Regions from separate parts of the Cryobacterium sp. Hb1 genome, predicted to be linked through region 1. Evidence: predicted binding sites of a transcription regulator. Region 1 holds the regulator's gene; the other holds the start of a gene.

Region 1 (6,969 bases):
CCAAGGTGCTCGAACCCATGGTCAAGGCCGCCATCCTCGCGCCCAAAGACTATGTCGGCGTCATTATGGAGCTGTGCCAGAGCCGCCGCGGCACGCTTCTCGGTATGGAATACCTTGGCGAAGACCGCGTCGAGATTCGCTACACGATGCCGCTGGGTGAGATCGTGTTCGACTTCTTCGACATGCTCAAGGGCCGCACCGCCGGCTACGCCTCACTCGACTACGAGCCCTCCGGCGAGCAGGAAGCCGACCTCGTCAAGGTCGACATCCTGCTGCAGGGCGAGCAGGTTGACGCATTTTCTGCCATCGTTCACCGGGACAAGGCCTATGCCTACGGCGCTCTCATGACCGGGCGCCTGCGCAAACTTATTCCGCGCCAGCAGTTCGAGGTGCCCATCCAGGCCGCGATCGGCGCCCACATCATCGCCCGCGAGAGCATTTCGGCGATGCGTAAAGACGTGCTCGCCAAGTGCTATGGCGGTGATATCTCGCGCAAGCGCAAACTGCTGGAGAAGCAGAAAGAGGGCAAGAAGCGCATGAAGATGGTCGGCCGGGTCGAAGTTCCCCAGGAAGCGTTCATCGCGGCACTGTCGGGGGACATTGAGACGAAAGATAAGAAGTAAAACAGATGCGCAGGGCTACTTTCACCGACGCCGCCGTCAGCTACGCTGCCATCGGCGGCACGCTGGCGCCCGACCTGATGAGCTATCCGCCCAAGGGTTACCGCCCGATGGAACAGAGCGTGAAGCTGGGCAGTTCCCACGAACGGTTCGGAGCCGCGACCAAGTTGCTGATGACGTGGGGAATCCAGCGCGGCAGCGGCATGGAGGTGACCGATCTTGAGAACGGTACCGGCGTGCAGTACACCCCGGTCACCTTTCAAGCCGACGGCACCCCGGCAGCCGGGCAGCAGCATCCGGTCAATGAAGCGACTTTCGCAGACGACGGCACGCCATATATCGCCAACGGTATGACCGCGACGTTGAAAATGAAGGTCTGGTTCTTCGCCGTGACCGCGCCGGTGCGCGTGGTCTACGTTATCGACGAGGCCGCCCGCATCGGGTTCGCGTACGGAACTCTGACCGGTCACCCCGAGAGCGGCGAGGAATCCTTCATCGTCGAACACCGGGACGACGACTCGGTCTGGCTGACCATCCGCTCCTTCTCGCGGGCCAGCACCTGGTACTACCGCCTGGCCTGGCCGGTGCTTCGCTTTCAGCAGGCGAAATTCACCAAGCTATACCTGCGGGCCCTGCATCCCGTCGGCGCGATCAAATAACGCGCATCAAATAACGCGCAACAAATAACAAACGTACTGGAGCTTTACCCATGGCCGGACCCCACCCCGTCGGCGACCCAGCACCCGCCGACGGACTCCTTCCCGCGTCTGCGGCCGTCAGTGCGGCCGAACGCGATTTCGGTGTGTACCTGCACGTGCCGTTCTGCCGGGTGCGCTGCGGCTATTGCGACTTCAATACCTACACGGCGACCGAACTGCGCGGCGTCAAACAAAGCGACTATGCCAGCCAGGCCGTGCTCGAGGTCGATGCGGCCGCCCGCATCCTCACCGCGTCGGGCGTGCCGGCACGCGAAGTCGCCACGGTGTTCTTTGGGGGAGGCACGCCGACTCTACTGCCGGTGACCGACCTGACCCGCATGCTCGCTGCGGTGCGCGAGCAGTGGGGCCTGGCAGACGGCGCCGAGGTCACCACCGAAGCCAACCCAGACTCGGTCGACGCCGCCTACCTCGGTGCCCTCGCTGATGCCGGCTTCACGCGCGTGTCGTTCGGCATGCAGTCTGCCGTGCCGCACGTGCTCGCCACACTGGAGCGCACCCACGACCCCGAGCGGGTGCCGCTCGTCGTGGAGTGGGCCCGCGCCGCCGGGCTCGACGTGAGCCTCGACCTGATCTACGGCACGCCGGGGGAGTCCCTCGCGAATTGGCGCACGAGTCTCGAACAGGCGCTCAGTTTGCATCCCGACCACGTGAGCGCCTATTCGCTCATCGTCGAAGACGGTACCAAGCTCGCCCGGCAGATTCGCCGCGGAGAGATCGCTCCGACCGACGACGACCAGCAGGCTGACTTCTACGAGTTGGCCGACGAACTTCTCGCCGCCGCCGGGTACGACTGGTACGAGGTCAGCAACTGGGCAACGAGCGACGCCCACAGATCCCGGCACAACCTCGCCTACTGGACCGGCCAGGACTGGTGGGGCGTCGGCCCCGGCGCCCACAGCCACGTCGGCGGTGTGCGCTGGTGGAACGTCAAGCATCCGGCGGCCTATTCCGAACGGATGCGGGGCGGCCTGTCACCGGCCGCTGGCCGAGAGACGCTCGACGCGCCGACCCGTGAGCTCGAACGCATCCTCTTGCAGAGCCGGATCCGCTCCGGAATCCCGGTCGCATCGCTGTCGGCGGCGGGGCGCGTCGAGGTCGCCGGTTTGATCGCCGATGAACTCATCAATGCCAGAGCCGCCCTTGCCGGAACAGTAGAACTGACCCTACGCGGGCGACTCCTGGCTGACGCCGTGGTGCGGCGCCTCAGCGATTAGCTGAAGAATTTGATGGTGAGCGGGTAGGCGTAGCCCTGGCCGCGATTGGCTGCCAGCGCGGCCAGGATCGAGAAAATGATGCCGAGGGCGAAGGCGACCGGCAATATCAGGTATCCGATCAGGATGCTCGTCAACGCGGTTGCGACCACATAGACGATCGTCAGGGTGATCTGAAAATTCAACGCCGTTGCGCTGTGCGCGCGAATGAACGGACCACGATCGCGCAGCATGAGGTAACCGATAAGGCTGGGTAGAAAAACGAGCAGAATGCCGCCGACGTGAATCAAAGTCGCCCACATCTTCTCGTCCGCCGGGCTCATCGGCCGGCGAGGGATATTTTGCGAGTAGGGATTTTGCGGCGGGGTGGATTCATAGGGATTCGTGCGCGGATCGTTCTCGGACATGTGGTCTCCTGTTCGAGTAAGTTGAACTGGTCGTGGCGCTTCCGACGCTTAGTCGCCGGAGCCACTCATACAGTCGTGCAGTGGCCACGCCTGCCCCCTCCAGACTAACCGTGCCAGTGGGGAACTGACCGGAATCGACCACGGATATCGGTAGTTTCGGCCGTCCCGCGGCTTTTTCGACCTTCGGTTCACGATTGTTTGGGCCGTTCAAAGATTGTGACTGTGGATCGCTCATGATCGTCCCCTTCACCATACGTGTTGGGCAGAATACGCGTAATTAAACCCTCGCTTCGAACTGCTGGCAATGGGTCTGTTCAGGCAGCCGCGATATGATTAGCAGTCAGTGGATGCGAGTGCCAACGATGTGCTGGCAAACGTACCTTCCCGTGTGACCCTCAGAGCGCGCGGTAAGCGGCATCCGCAGAACTCAAGCTGGACCTCACGAATCAGGAAGGTGGGCGCAATGGTTTCCGACCGTGGCCTCGATGTGTTGCGCGTCATCGTGCAGGACTACGTTGCCTCTCGTGAACCCGTCGGCTCCAAATCCATCGTTGATCGGCACGCCTTCGGCGTCTCCGCTGCGACCATTCGTAACGACATGGCCCTCCTCGAAGAAGAAGACCTGATCGCGGCGCCGCACACCTCGTCGGGGCGCATCCCCACCGATAAGGGCTACCGAGTTTTCGTCGACCACCTCGCTGATCTGCGGCCACTCACGCCGGCGCAACGTCAAGCCATTGAAACCTTTCTGGGTCACGCCGCCGACCTTGACGAAGTGCTCGTGCGCAGTGTACGACTGCTCTCCCAGCTCACTCATCAGGTCGCGCTCGTGCAGTATCCCTCTGTGTCTCGCGCCAAGGTACGGCACATCGAGTTCGTGCCGCTGACCGAGACGCGCATCCTGTCGGTGCTGATCACGGATTCTGGCGGGGTGGAACAGCGCGTGATCGATCTGCCGTGGGCGCTCGATGAGCAGACCCTCGTCGAGGTGCGCGCCCGACTCAATGTTGCTGTCGTTGGACTCGGCATGGCCGAGGCCAGAGCCGCCCTCGCCGCGAGCGTGTGGCCGGGCGCGCCGATGTTGCAACCGCTCATCGACCTCATCACGAGCACCCTCGCCGACCAAATCGGCGCCAACCGCCAGGATAAACTGGTCATGGCCGGGGCAGCGAACCTTGTGCGCACCGAGGAAGATTTCTCCGGCAGCATCTACCCGGTGCTCGAAGCCATCGAAGAGCAGGTGGTGCTGCTGCGGCTGTTCGGCGAAATGGAGACCGACCAACACGGAGTTTCGGTGAGCATTGGCCGGGAGAACGCGGCGTTCGGCCTGCCCGAGGCAAGCGTGTTGACCAGCGGCTACAGCGCGAACGGCAACCTCGCCCGCCTGGGCGTGCTTGGTCCCACGCGCATGGATTACTCCAATAACATGGCGGCGGTGCGCGCCGTCGCTCGCTACCTCTCCCGCCTGCTCGGCGAGACCTAAAGCTGTTGCCGCCTCGGCGGCAGAGACCACATCACCAGAACCAGAATCATAATCATAAAAAACTCAAGGAGAGCCACCTTTGGCTGACCACTACGAAGCTCTCGGCGTTGACCGCGACGCAACCACCGACCAAATCAAAAAGGCCTACCGCCGCCTTGCCCGTGAACTGCACCCCGACGTGAATCCCGGCGCTGAAGCGTCGGAACGGTTCAAAAGCATCACCCATGCCTATGACGTGCTGAGCGACGCGAAACAGCGTCAGAAATACGACCAGGGTGGCGGTCAGAACGGCGGGTTCGACGGCCAGAACTTTGGCAACTTCGGCGACATCTTCGAGACCTTCTTCGGTGGGGGAGGCGGCAACAGCCGCGGTCCGCGGTCCCGCCGCGAACGCGGCCAAGACGCTCTCATCCGGGTTGAACTCGACCTCGATGAGGTCATCTTCGGCACGCACCGCGACCTTGAGGTCGACACCGCGATCGTTTGCGACACCTGCAAGGGCTCCTGCTGCGCCCCCGGTACATCACCGATCACCTGCGACATCTGCCACGGGACCGGCAGCATCCAGCGCGCCGTTCGGTCTCTGCTCGGCAACGTGATGACGTCGAGCCCGTGCGGCTCCTGCCGCGGTTACGGCACTATCATCGCGACGCCGTGCATGACCTGTTCCGGGCAGGGCCGCGTGCGCGCCCGACGCACGGTTCCGGTGGATATTCCGGCCGGAGTCGACACCGGCCTGCGCTTGCAGATGCCCGGCAGCGGAGAGGCCGGTCCGGCCGCCGGCCCGAACGGTGACCTCTACCTCGAGATGAAGGTGCGCCACCACGACGTGTTCAGTCGCGACGGCGACGACCTCATGTGCTCGCTCGACGTGTCGATGACGAGTGCGATTCTCGGCACCAACGTCACCGTGAAGGCTCTCGACGGTGATATCGAGGTGGAGATTCGCGCTGGTTCGCAAAGCTCAGAAGTGCTCACGATCAAGGACCGTGGTATCACCAAGCTGCGAGGCAGCGGGCGAGGCGACCTGAAGATCGGCATCCACGTGCTTACGCCCACCAAGCTCGACCACAAGGAACGCGACCTGATCGAGCAATTCGCTGCCCGCTATGCAGCGCCAGCGCCCACCCTGAGCCAGTACCAGCAGGGCTTGTTCGCGAAGCTGCGCGACCGGTTCCTCGGCTGACGTGGCACATTTCTATCTGCAGGAAACGCTCCGGGCGGCGCAGTGTCGCCCGGGGGAGGTCGTTTCCGTTGATGGCGCCGAGGCACGGCACGCGGTCACGGTCAGCCGGGTTCGTCCCGGAGACCGGCTGCGCTTAGGCAATGGAGCCGGGTTGCTGGTGCAGGGTACGGTGCTGACAGCGGAGGCTACGGCGTTGACCCTGCGCGTGGATGACGCGAGCGAGACTGCGGCGGCGACGCCGCGCATCCGTTTGGTACAGGCCCTCGCCAAGGGTGATCGGGACGAGCTTGCCGTTCAAGCCGCCACCGAACTCGGTGTCGACGGCGTCATTCCCTGGACCGCATCACGTTCCATCACCAAATGGGAGGGCCCGAAGATAGCCAAAGGCCACGAACGCTGGATCAGCATTGTGCGCGAGGCCAGCAAACAGTCCATTCGGGCTTGGTTGCCAGAGGTCGCACCGCTCGCCAGCACCAAACAACTGGCCGTGCTCGCCGCCACCACACGGATGCTGCTGCTCGAGCCGACTGCGAGCGGTCGCCTCACCGAGGTGGCCGCGCCCACCGACGACCGCGACATTCTGCTCGTTGTTGGGCCCGAGGGTGGAATATCCCCGGCCGAGCTGCTCCTGCTGGAACAAGCCGGCGCGACCCAGGTACGCCTCGGTGACACCGTGCTTCGCACGTCGACTGCCGGTCCCGCTGCCCTCGCAATCCTCAATGCGACCTTCGGCCGCTGGTAGCGCCGCTTAAGATAGAGGCATGTCTTATTCCGGTTTCGAACCGACCATTTTCAGCCGCATCATCGCGCGTGAGATTCCAGCGACGATCGTCGCCGAGACCGAACACATCATCGCGTTCCTCGACATTGCTCCGAAAGCTCCGGTGCACGTTGTCATCACCACCAAAGACCCGCAGTATCAGAACGTCGTCGAACTGGCCGCAGGCAACCCGGTGCTTCTGGCCGAACTCGTCTCGGTAGCCGAGCGCATCGCTGCCGAACGAACCAACGGGCAGTTCCGCCTCGTCTTCAACACCGGGGCGGCCGCCGGCCAGACCGTGTTCCACGTACACGCCCATGTGCTGGGCAGTCAGGAACCGACCGAATCCCTAGGGGAGGACTCGCTTGGCGCCCTCTGAGCCTCACAACGCGAATTCCGGCTACTCCGCCGCCAGTGACACCACCGAGTTGCGCTTCACCATCGATGGCGTTGCCATGGTGCGCCTGCTCGGGCCCGAAGATCGCTATCTGAGTATCATCGAGACTGCCCACCCCAAGGTGGACGTGCACGTGCGCGGCAACGAGGTCACCCTGAGCGGCACGGCTGGCGAGGTGGCGGCAGT
Region 2 (6,969 bases), on a different contig from region 1:
GCCCAGTTCGGAGCGCCACTCGCTGTTTGACTTCTTGATTGCGTAGTCCATGGTGGATGTCCCTTCGATCCGGCCGTCCACAAACGGACAACGTCTACTCAGCCTAAACTCGCATGGCAGTACCCGCATTCCAGGCCCGGCCGTTTCGCAGTGTTTGCACGGCGATAGACCCCGCAACTCCGGCGTTCCGGGCGTGCCGGAGACAACATCCAGTCGCTCGCAAATAGGATGAGTGCGTCGGATGTTCCGTCAAAACTGTTTTGGGGGAAAGAAACATCAATGAGTGAGAGAACACCGACCCACGCACAACCTCCCGCTCCGCCCGCCAGAAGCGCACCGGATTTGACCCAACTCAGCGAACGCGATGCAGCCGTGCTCACCTTTGAACGTCAATGGTGGCGGCATGTCGGCGCCAAAGAAGAGGCTATCCGCGCCACCTTCGGTCTCTCGGCCGCGCGCTACTATCAGCTATTGGCGGCGCTGGTCGACTCACCGTTGGCACTGGCCTTCGACCCGATGCTCGTGAACCGACTGCAGCGGATGCGTTCCGCCCGATCCGAGGCGCGCGCCAGTCGTTCGCTGCCCGCTCACGACTAGTACCTGACCGCATTTCGCCGGCATGGGGCGACCGGCCAATCAAGGATCCAATCACTATGGCGCGAAAATTTGCGAAAGACCGTTTCGACACCCAGATGCATGCCCTCGACCGAGTCGGTGCCCACCGCGCTCCCCGTAGAAGGGGCCGCGGCTGGATCGGGTTCTGGTGGGCGCTCGGCGCCACCGTGCTCTTGATCGCGGTCGGAGTGGTCGGAATCTTCGCGATCAACAACCGCCTCGACTTTTCCAGTTTCCCCGGCCTGTCGTCGCCCGGCTCGACTCCGGTCCCCACCGAGACCGCTATTCCGACGGCCGAAGCGACCGTCGACCCGGCGCTGACCGTGAATGTGTTGAACGGCTCCGCGACCAACGGCGTCGCAGCATCCGTCAGCGACACGCTTACCGCCGCTGGCTGGGTGGTCAGCGCCACCGGTAACGCGAGCACCGACACCGAACCGATTACCGTCGTTTATTACGCCGATGCCAGCCAAGAAGGCGCCGCACGCGGCGTCGCGGCTTCACTGCCGGGATCGAAGATCGTTGCCTCGACCAGCTTCGTCGATTCGGGAGCGGCCCTCACCGTCGTCGTCGGCAACGATTACGTGCTGCCAGCAGGCTGACAGGCAGTCAAAACTTCGGGCTTAGTGGGCATTGCCCGGTTCGTCAAGCCCCTGTTCTTTCGCCGTGGCTTCAGTACTATCTGGACTTGGTCAAACATTTTGTTCGGGCAATACCCGCCCGGATCAAGAACGCTCGCCCAAGGTAACTTGCACCAGTAGGTAACTTGAAACAGAAGACTTGCTCTCGGGGATTTGCTGCTCGCACAGAATGAACGCAGTTTTTGCGACAGGGCCCGGAACAGCCAATGGGCGGTGCCGTCGAAATTGAGCAAGGAGTAACACATGGCGAACGGAACCGTGAAATGGTTCAACGCTGAAAAGGGTTTCGGCTTCATCACTGTCGATGGGGGAGGGCAAGACGTTTTCGTCCACTACTCCGCCATCGACATGAGCGGGTACAAGGTTCTTGAAGAAGGCCAGCAGGTAGTCTTCGAGGTCGGTGCCGGAGCGAAAGGCCCCCAGGCTGAATCGGTTCGACCGGCCTGACCCACCCCGTAATCGGGGTCTGTCCCCCACCTAATGCCGCCCGCTGCAACGGGCGGCATTAGTGTTTACCGGTGACCGAGAAAAAGACAGCCCGCACGACACGACCGTTGAAATCCGCGGTCCTGCTCACTCTGATCGTGCCGGCACTGCTGCTGAGCGGATGCTCCGGCAGTACTGCGACGCCGACCCGGACTCCAACCCCCGCTTGGGCTTCGGGCTATGTTGCTCCCGCCGCCACGGAGATCGCACCGCTCACCGGCATTGCTGTGGCAGTCGGGTCGTCGGCGCACCCCTCCCTCGCGGCCAAGATCGACAACCACGTGGCCGCCCGCCCGCAGGTCGCGATCGACCGCACCGACCTCGTGTTCGAAGAACTGGTCGAAGGTGGCATCACCCGGTACGTCGCCGTGTGGCAGTCGAGCATTCCTGACCAGGTCGGGCCGGTACGGTCGATCCGCCCGATGGACCCCGATATTATCGCCCCGTTCGGCGGACTCGTTTCGTATTCGGGCGGCCAGGAGCGATTCGTCGAGGCCATGACCGCGACCGGTCAGATCAGCGCCATCTTCGACTACGACACGACCGGTTTGTTCTCCCGATCGAAAGCTACTGCGGCCCCGCACAACGTAATCCTCGCCGCCTCGGAATTCGCTAACCGCAACGTTACAGTTGCCCCGCCTGCCCAGCAGTACGCCTATGCAGCCACGCTCGCCGGAGCGTCCGCTGTCGTGGATGGCGCTCCGATTTCAGTGATCAACACCCGGTTCTCCAACTCGAGTGCCCGCAGCTGGACCTGGAATGCTGAAGCCACCGCTTACCTGCGCGCGCAGGACGGCGCGCCCGACCTCACCGGCGACGGTGTGCAGCTGGCGGCCACCAATGTTGTGGTGCTGCGGGTGGACGTCACCGTCGACCAGAGCATCCCCAAGACCGAGCTCATCGCTTCAGGCGAAGCGTCGATTTCGACCGGTGGAAAGACGCTTGCGGCCACCTGGAGCAAGAGCTCTCAGACCGCACCGATCCGCCTCGTCGACGCTCATGGAGTAACAATTCGGCTAGCTCCGGGCAATACCTGGTTTCAATTGGTGCCCAACGGCACCGGCTCGACCGATCTCGTTCCCTGACGGTCTGTAGCTGGCCCGGCGTAACCCCAGATGCTCGCTTGCACTCTCGACCCCAGAGTGCCAGAATCGATTTAGCACTCTCGTCACCTGAGTGCCAACCCCATCATCGTTTGGAACGTCCGGGAGGGACGAGTTACACATATGGCAAAAATCATTGCATTCAATGAAGAGGCCCGTCGTGGGCTTGAGCGCGGCCTGAACATTCTGGCCGACACCGTCAAGGTCACCCTCGGCCCGCGCGGCCGCAACGTCGTTCTGGAGAAGAAGTGGGGCGCCCCCACGATCACCAACGACGGTGTGTCCATCGCCAAGGAGATCGAACTCGACGACCCGTACGAGAAGATCGGTGCGGAACTCGTCAAAGAGGTCGCCAAGAAGACGGATGACGTTGCCGGCGACGGTACGACCACCGCAACCGTCCTGGCCCAGGCCCTGGTTCGCGAAGGCCTGCGCAACGTCGCAGCCGGCGCTGACCCGATCAGCCTGAAGCGCGGTATCGAAAAGGCCACGGCTGCTGTCATCGCCGAGCTCGTCGCCAGCGCCAAGGAGATCGAGACCAAGGAAGAGATCGCCGCGACCGCGTCGATCTCCGCCGGAGACACCGAAATCGGCGCGATCATCGCCGAGGCCATCGACAAGGTCGGCAAGGAAGGTGTTGTCACCGTCGAGGAGTCGAACACCTTCGGCACCGAGCTCGAGCTCACCGAGGGCATGCGCTTCGACAAGGGCTTCCTGTCGGCGTACTTCGTCACCGACCCTGATCGTCAGGAAGCGGTCTTCGAAGACCCCTACATCCTGATCGTCAACTCCAAGGTCTCCAACATCAAGGACCTGCTCCCCATCGTGGACAAGGTCATCCAGACCGGCAAGCAGCTCCTCATCATTGCGGAAGACGTCGACGGCGAAGCCCTCGCCACGCTCGTTGTGAACAAGATCCGTGGCATCTTCAAGTCCGTCGCCGTCAAGGCTCCGGGCTTCGGAGACCGTCGTAAGGCTCAGCTGCAGGACATCGCCATCCTCACCGGTGGACAGGTCATCTCGGAAGAGGTCGGCCTCAAGCTCGAGAACGTCACGCTCGACCTGCTTGGTAACGCCCGCAAGGTCGTTATCACCAAGGACGAGACCACGATCGTCGAGGGTGCCGGTGACGTCGAAGCCATCGCCGGTCGCGTCTCGCAGATTCGTGCCGAGATCGAGAACACCGACAGCGACTACGACCGTGAGAAGCTCCAGGAGCGTCTCGCCAAGCTTGCTGGCGGCGTTGCTGTCATCAAGGCCGGAGCCGCTACGGAGGTTGAGCTCAAGGAGCGCAAGCACCGCATCGAAGATGCAGTGCGCAACGCCAAGGCTGCCGTTGAAGAGGGCATCGTCGCCGGTGGTGGCGTCGCACTCATCCAGGCCGGCAAGACCGCATTCGAGAGCAAGGCAGTCCTTGACCTCGTCGGCGACGAGGCAACGGGCGCGAACATCGTGCGCGTCGCCATCGACGCCCCGCTCAAGCAGATCGCGCTCAACGCGGGCATGGAGCCCGGCGTTGTCGCCGACAAGGTGCGCAACCTGCCCGTCGGATGGGGCCTCAACGCCGCCACCGGCGAGTACGTCGACATGATCGCTGCCGGAATCAATGACCCGGTGAAGGTCACCCGTTCCGCGCTGCTGAACGCGTCGTCGATCGCCGGACTGTTCCTCACCACCGAGGCCGTCGTCGCCGACAAGCCCGAGAAGAACTCGGCTCCGGCCGGCGACCCCTCGGGTGGCATGGACTTCTAAGTCCCGCCGCTAGCAACACCATAAAAGTGGGCGTCTCCTTCGGGAGGCGCCCACTTTTATGTATCTATCGGTCTGCGTGCTAGCGGATGGCGCGGGCCGCCTTCACCAGCTCAGCGCAGCGCTCACCGATCATCATTGTGGTGATGTTCGGGTTGACGGTGACGAGCTCCGGCATCACCGAGGCATCGGCGACGCGAAGACCGGTGACACCCTTCACGCGCAGTTCCGGGTCGAGTGGCGAGTACATGTCGTCGATCGCGCCCATGCGCACGGTTCCGGCCGGGTGGTAAACGGTGTTGTGGGTCTTCTCGATGTAGGAGGTGATCTCGGCATCTGTTTGTACGTCGATGCCGGGGTACAGCTCTTCACCCGCCCAGTCGGCCATGGCCGGCTGCCCGACGATCACGCGGGCCTTGCGGATACCGGCGATCATCACGCGCATGTCGTGCGGGTCGGTGAAGTAGCGTGGGTCCACCTTGGGCTTGTCGCGGTAGTCGCTGCTGCGCAGCGTCACCGTGCCGCGTGACCGGGCGTGGGTCACGTTCGGAGTCAGGCAGAATCCGTTTTCCGTGGTCGGGTACCCCTGGCGCGCGGTGTGCATGTCGAACGGTACGGATCCGTAGTGGAACATGAGGTCGGGACGGTCGAGGCCGTCCTCGGTCGTGGTGAAGATGCCGGCTTCCCACCACTGGGTGGAGGTGTCAGTCATTGGCTGTTTGGCCTCCCACTGAATGACGCCTTCGGGGTGGTCCTGCAGGTTCTCGCCGACGCCGGGGGAGTCCGCGATTACCTCGATGCCGAACGAGGCGAGCTGCTCCGCCGGACCGACACCGGAGAGCATGAGCAGCTTCGGTGAATCTATGGCGCCGGCCGAGAGGATGACCTCGGCGCGTGCAGTCAGGCGGTGCGTCTTGCCAAAGGCGGCGTCGACGACATCAACGCCGGTGCAGCGTTTGTTCTCGTCGAAGATGAGCTTGCGAGCACGCCGATCGGTGAGCAGCGTGAAATTGGGGCGCTCCACGATCGGGTGGATGTAGGAGACCGAGGACGATGCCCGCGTGCCGTCAGCCTGACGGTTTATCTGGAAGAAGTTCGCACCGTTGATCACGGTCGTGCCCGCATTGAACACGGTGCGCGGAATACCGGCCTGCTCGCAGGCATCCAGCAGGGCGACCCCGCACGGATCGTTGGCCGGCACATTCATCAGGTGCACGGGGCCATCCTGGCCGTGGTGCGGAGCTTGGTCTTCATTGGTCTCCAGCTTGGTGAACAGCGGGAAGGTGTTGGCGGCCTCCCAACCGGTCGCGCCGTGCTTGCCGGCCCAGTCGTCGAGGTCTTCCGCGGGAGCCCAGAAGGCGATGCAGGAGTTGTGGCTCGAGCAGCCGCCCATGATTTTCGCGCGAGCGTGCCGCATGAAAGAGTTGCCGTGTTCCTGCGGTTCGATGGGGTAGTCCCAGTCGTAGCCGCTCTCGAGCAATTCCATCCAGCGGTCGAGCTGGAGAATGGCGTCGATCCCGCGGTCGTCCGGACCGGCCTCCACGAGGGCGACCTCAACGGTCGGGTCCTCCGAGAGCCGTGCGGCAACGGCGGCCCCCGCCGATCCGCCCCCGATGACGATGTAGTCGAATTCGGTGGGAGTAGCTGGTGTTGCAGTGGTCAATTGATTCCTAACCTGGGTGATCCTGTCATACCGGTGAGCGGATGCCCGCTAGCGCCGCTGAAACCAGCCCGTCACGGCTGGTGCCGTGTTCTGGTAGATGTGCTTGGTCTCCTGGTACTCGCCGAGGCCCATCGGACCGAGTTCGCGGCCCACGCCCGACTGGCCGTAGCCGCCCCATTCCGCTTGTGGCAGGTAGGGGTGGAAGTCGTTGATCCAGACGGTCCCGTGGCGCAGTGCCTTGGCCACGCGCTGGGCCTTGCCGGCGTCCTGGGTCCAGACTGCGCCGGCCAGGCCGTACACGGTGTCGTTGGCGATGCGCACGGCTTCGGCTTCGGTCTCGAAGGTTTCAATCGTCACCACCGGGCCGAACGCTTCGTCAATCACGACGGACATGCCACTCGATACCTGGTCGAGAATGGTCGGCGTGTAGTAGTAGCCGTGTGCGAGGTCGCCCTCGCCCCAGGTTCCGCCGGCGCGCAGGCGTGCGCCCTCGGCGATGCCCTTCGCCACGTAGGCGGTGACCTTGTCGCGGTGGGCTGCGCTAATCAGCGGCCCCGTTTCGGACTCTGGATCAAACGGTCCGCCGAGACGAATCTGGTTCGCGCGGCGCACCAGCTCGTCGACGAACTTCTCCGCGACGGATGCTTCCACCACGATGCGCGCGCCCGCCGAGCAGACCTGCCCCGAGTGCACAAACGCGCCGTTGAGCGCA

Evidence for each region. Region 1 encodes HrcA, which represses chaperone genes, less so after heat shock. Its sites were predicted from a motif close to TTNGCACTCGNNNNNNNCGAGTGCNAA; they were not measured.
Region 2: groL (chaperonin GroEL) is a predicted target of HrcA. The motif match lies at 2,899-2,925, and genes of this name have one in related genera.

The regions. Positions count from the first base shown of each region.
Region 1 is NZ_SOHI01000032.1:48,067-55,035, reverse strand. Features, by position in the region: gene lepA (translation elongation factor 4) at 1-623, shown strand, start outside; gene E3T38_RS14160 (DUF1990 family protein) at 629-1,279, shown strand; gene hemW (radical SAM family heme chaperone HemW) at 1,330-2,553, shown strand; gene E3T38_RS14150 (DUF4870 domain-containing protein) at 2,550-2,957, opposite strand; gene hrcA (heat-inducible transcriptional repressor HrcA) at 3,421-4,440, shown strand; gene dnaJ (molecular chaperone DnaJ) at 4,520-5,626, shown strand; gene E3T38_RS14135 (16S rRNA (uracil(1498)-N(3))-methyltransferase) at 5,628-6,368, shown strand; gene E3T38_RS14130 (HIT domain-containing protein) at 6,388-6,765, shown strand; gene E3T38_RS14125 (PhoH family protein) at 6,752-6,969, shown strand, end outside.
Region 2 is NZ_SOHI01000017.1:34,770-41,738, forward strand. Features, by position in the region: gene msrB (peptide-methionine (R)-S-oxide reductase MsrB) at 1-51, opposite strand, end outside; gene E3T38_RS06145 (DUF3263 domain-containing protein) at 280-597, shown strand; gene E3T38_RS06150 (LytR C-terminal domain-containing protein) at 654-1,217, shown strand; gene E3T38_RS06155 (cold-shock protein) at 1,500-1,703, shown strand; gene E3T38_RS06160 (DUF3048 domain-containing protein) at 1,775-2,827, shown strand; gene groL (chaperonin GroEL) at 2,969-4,597, shown strand; gene E3T38_RS06170 (GMC family oxidoreductase) at 4,677-6,257, opposite strand; gene E3T38_RS06175 (aldehyde dehydrogenase family protein) at 6,306-6,969, opposite strand, start outside.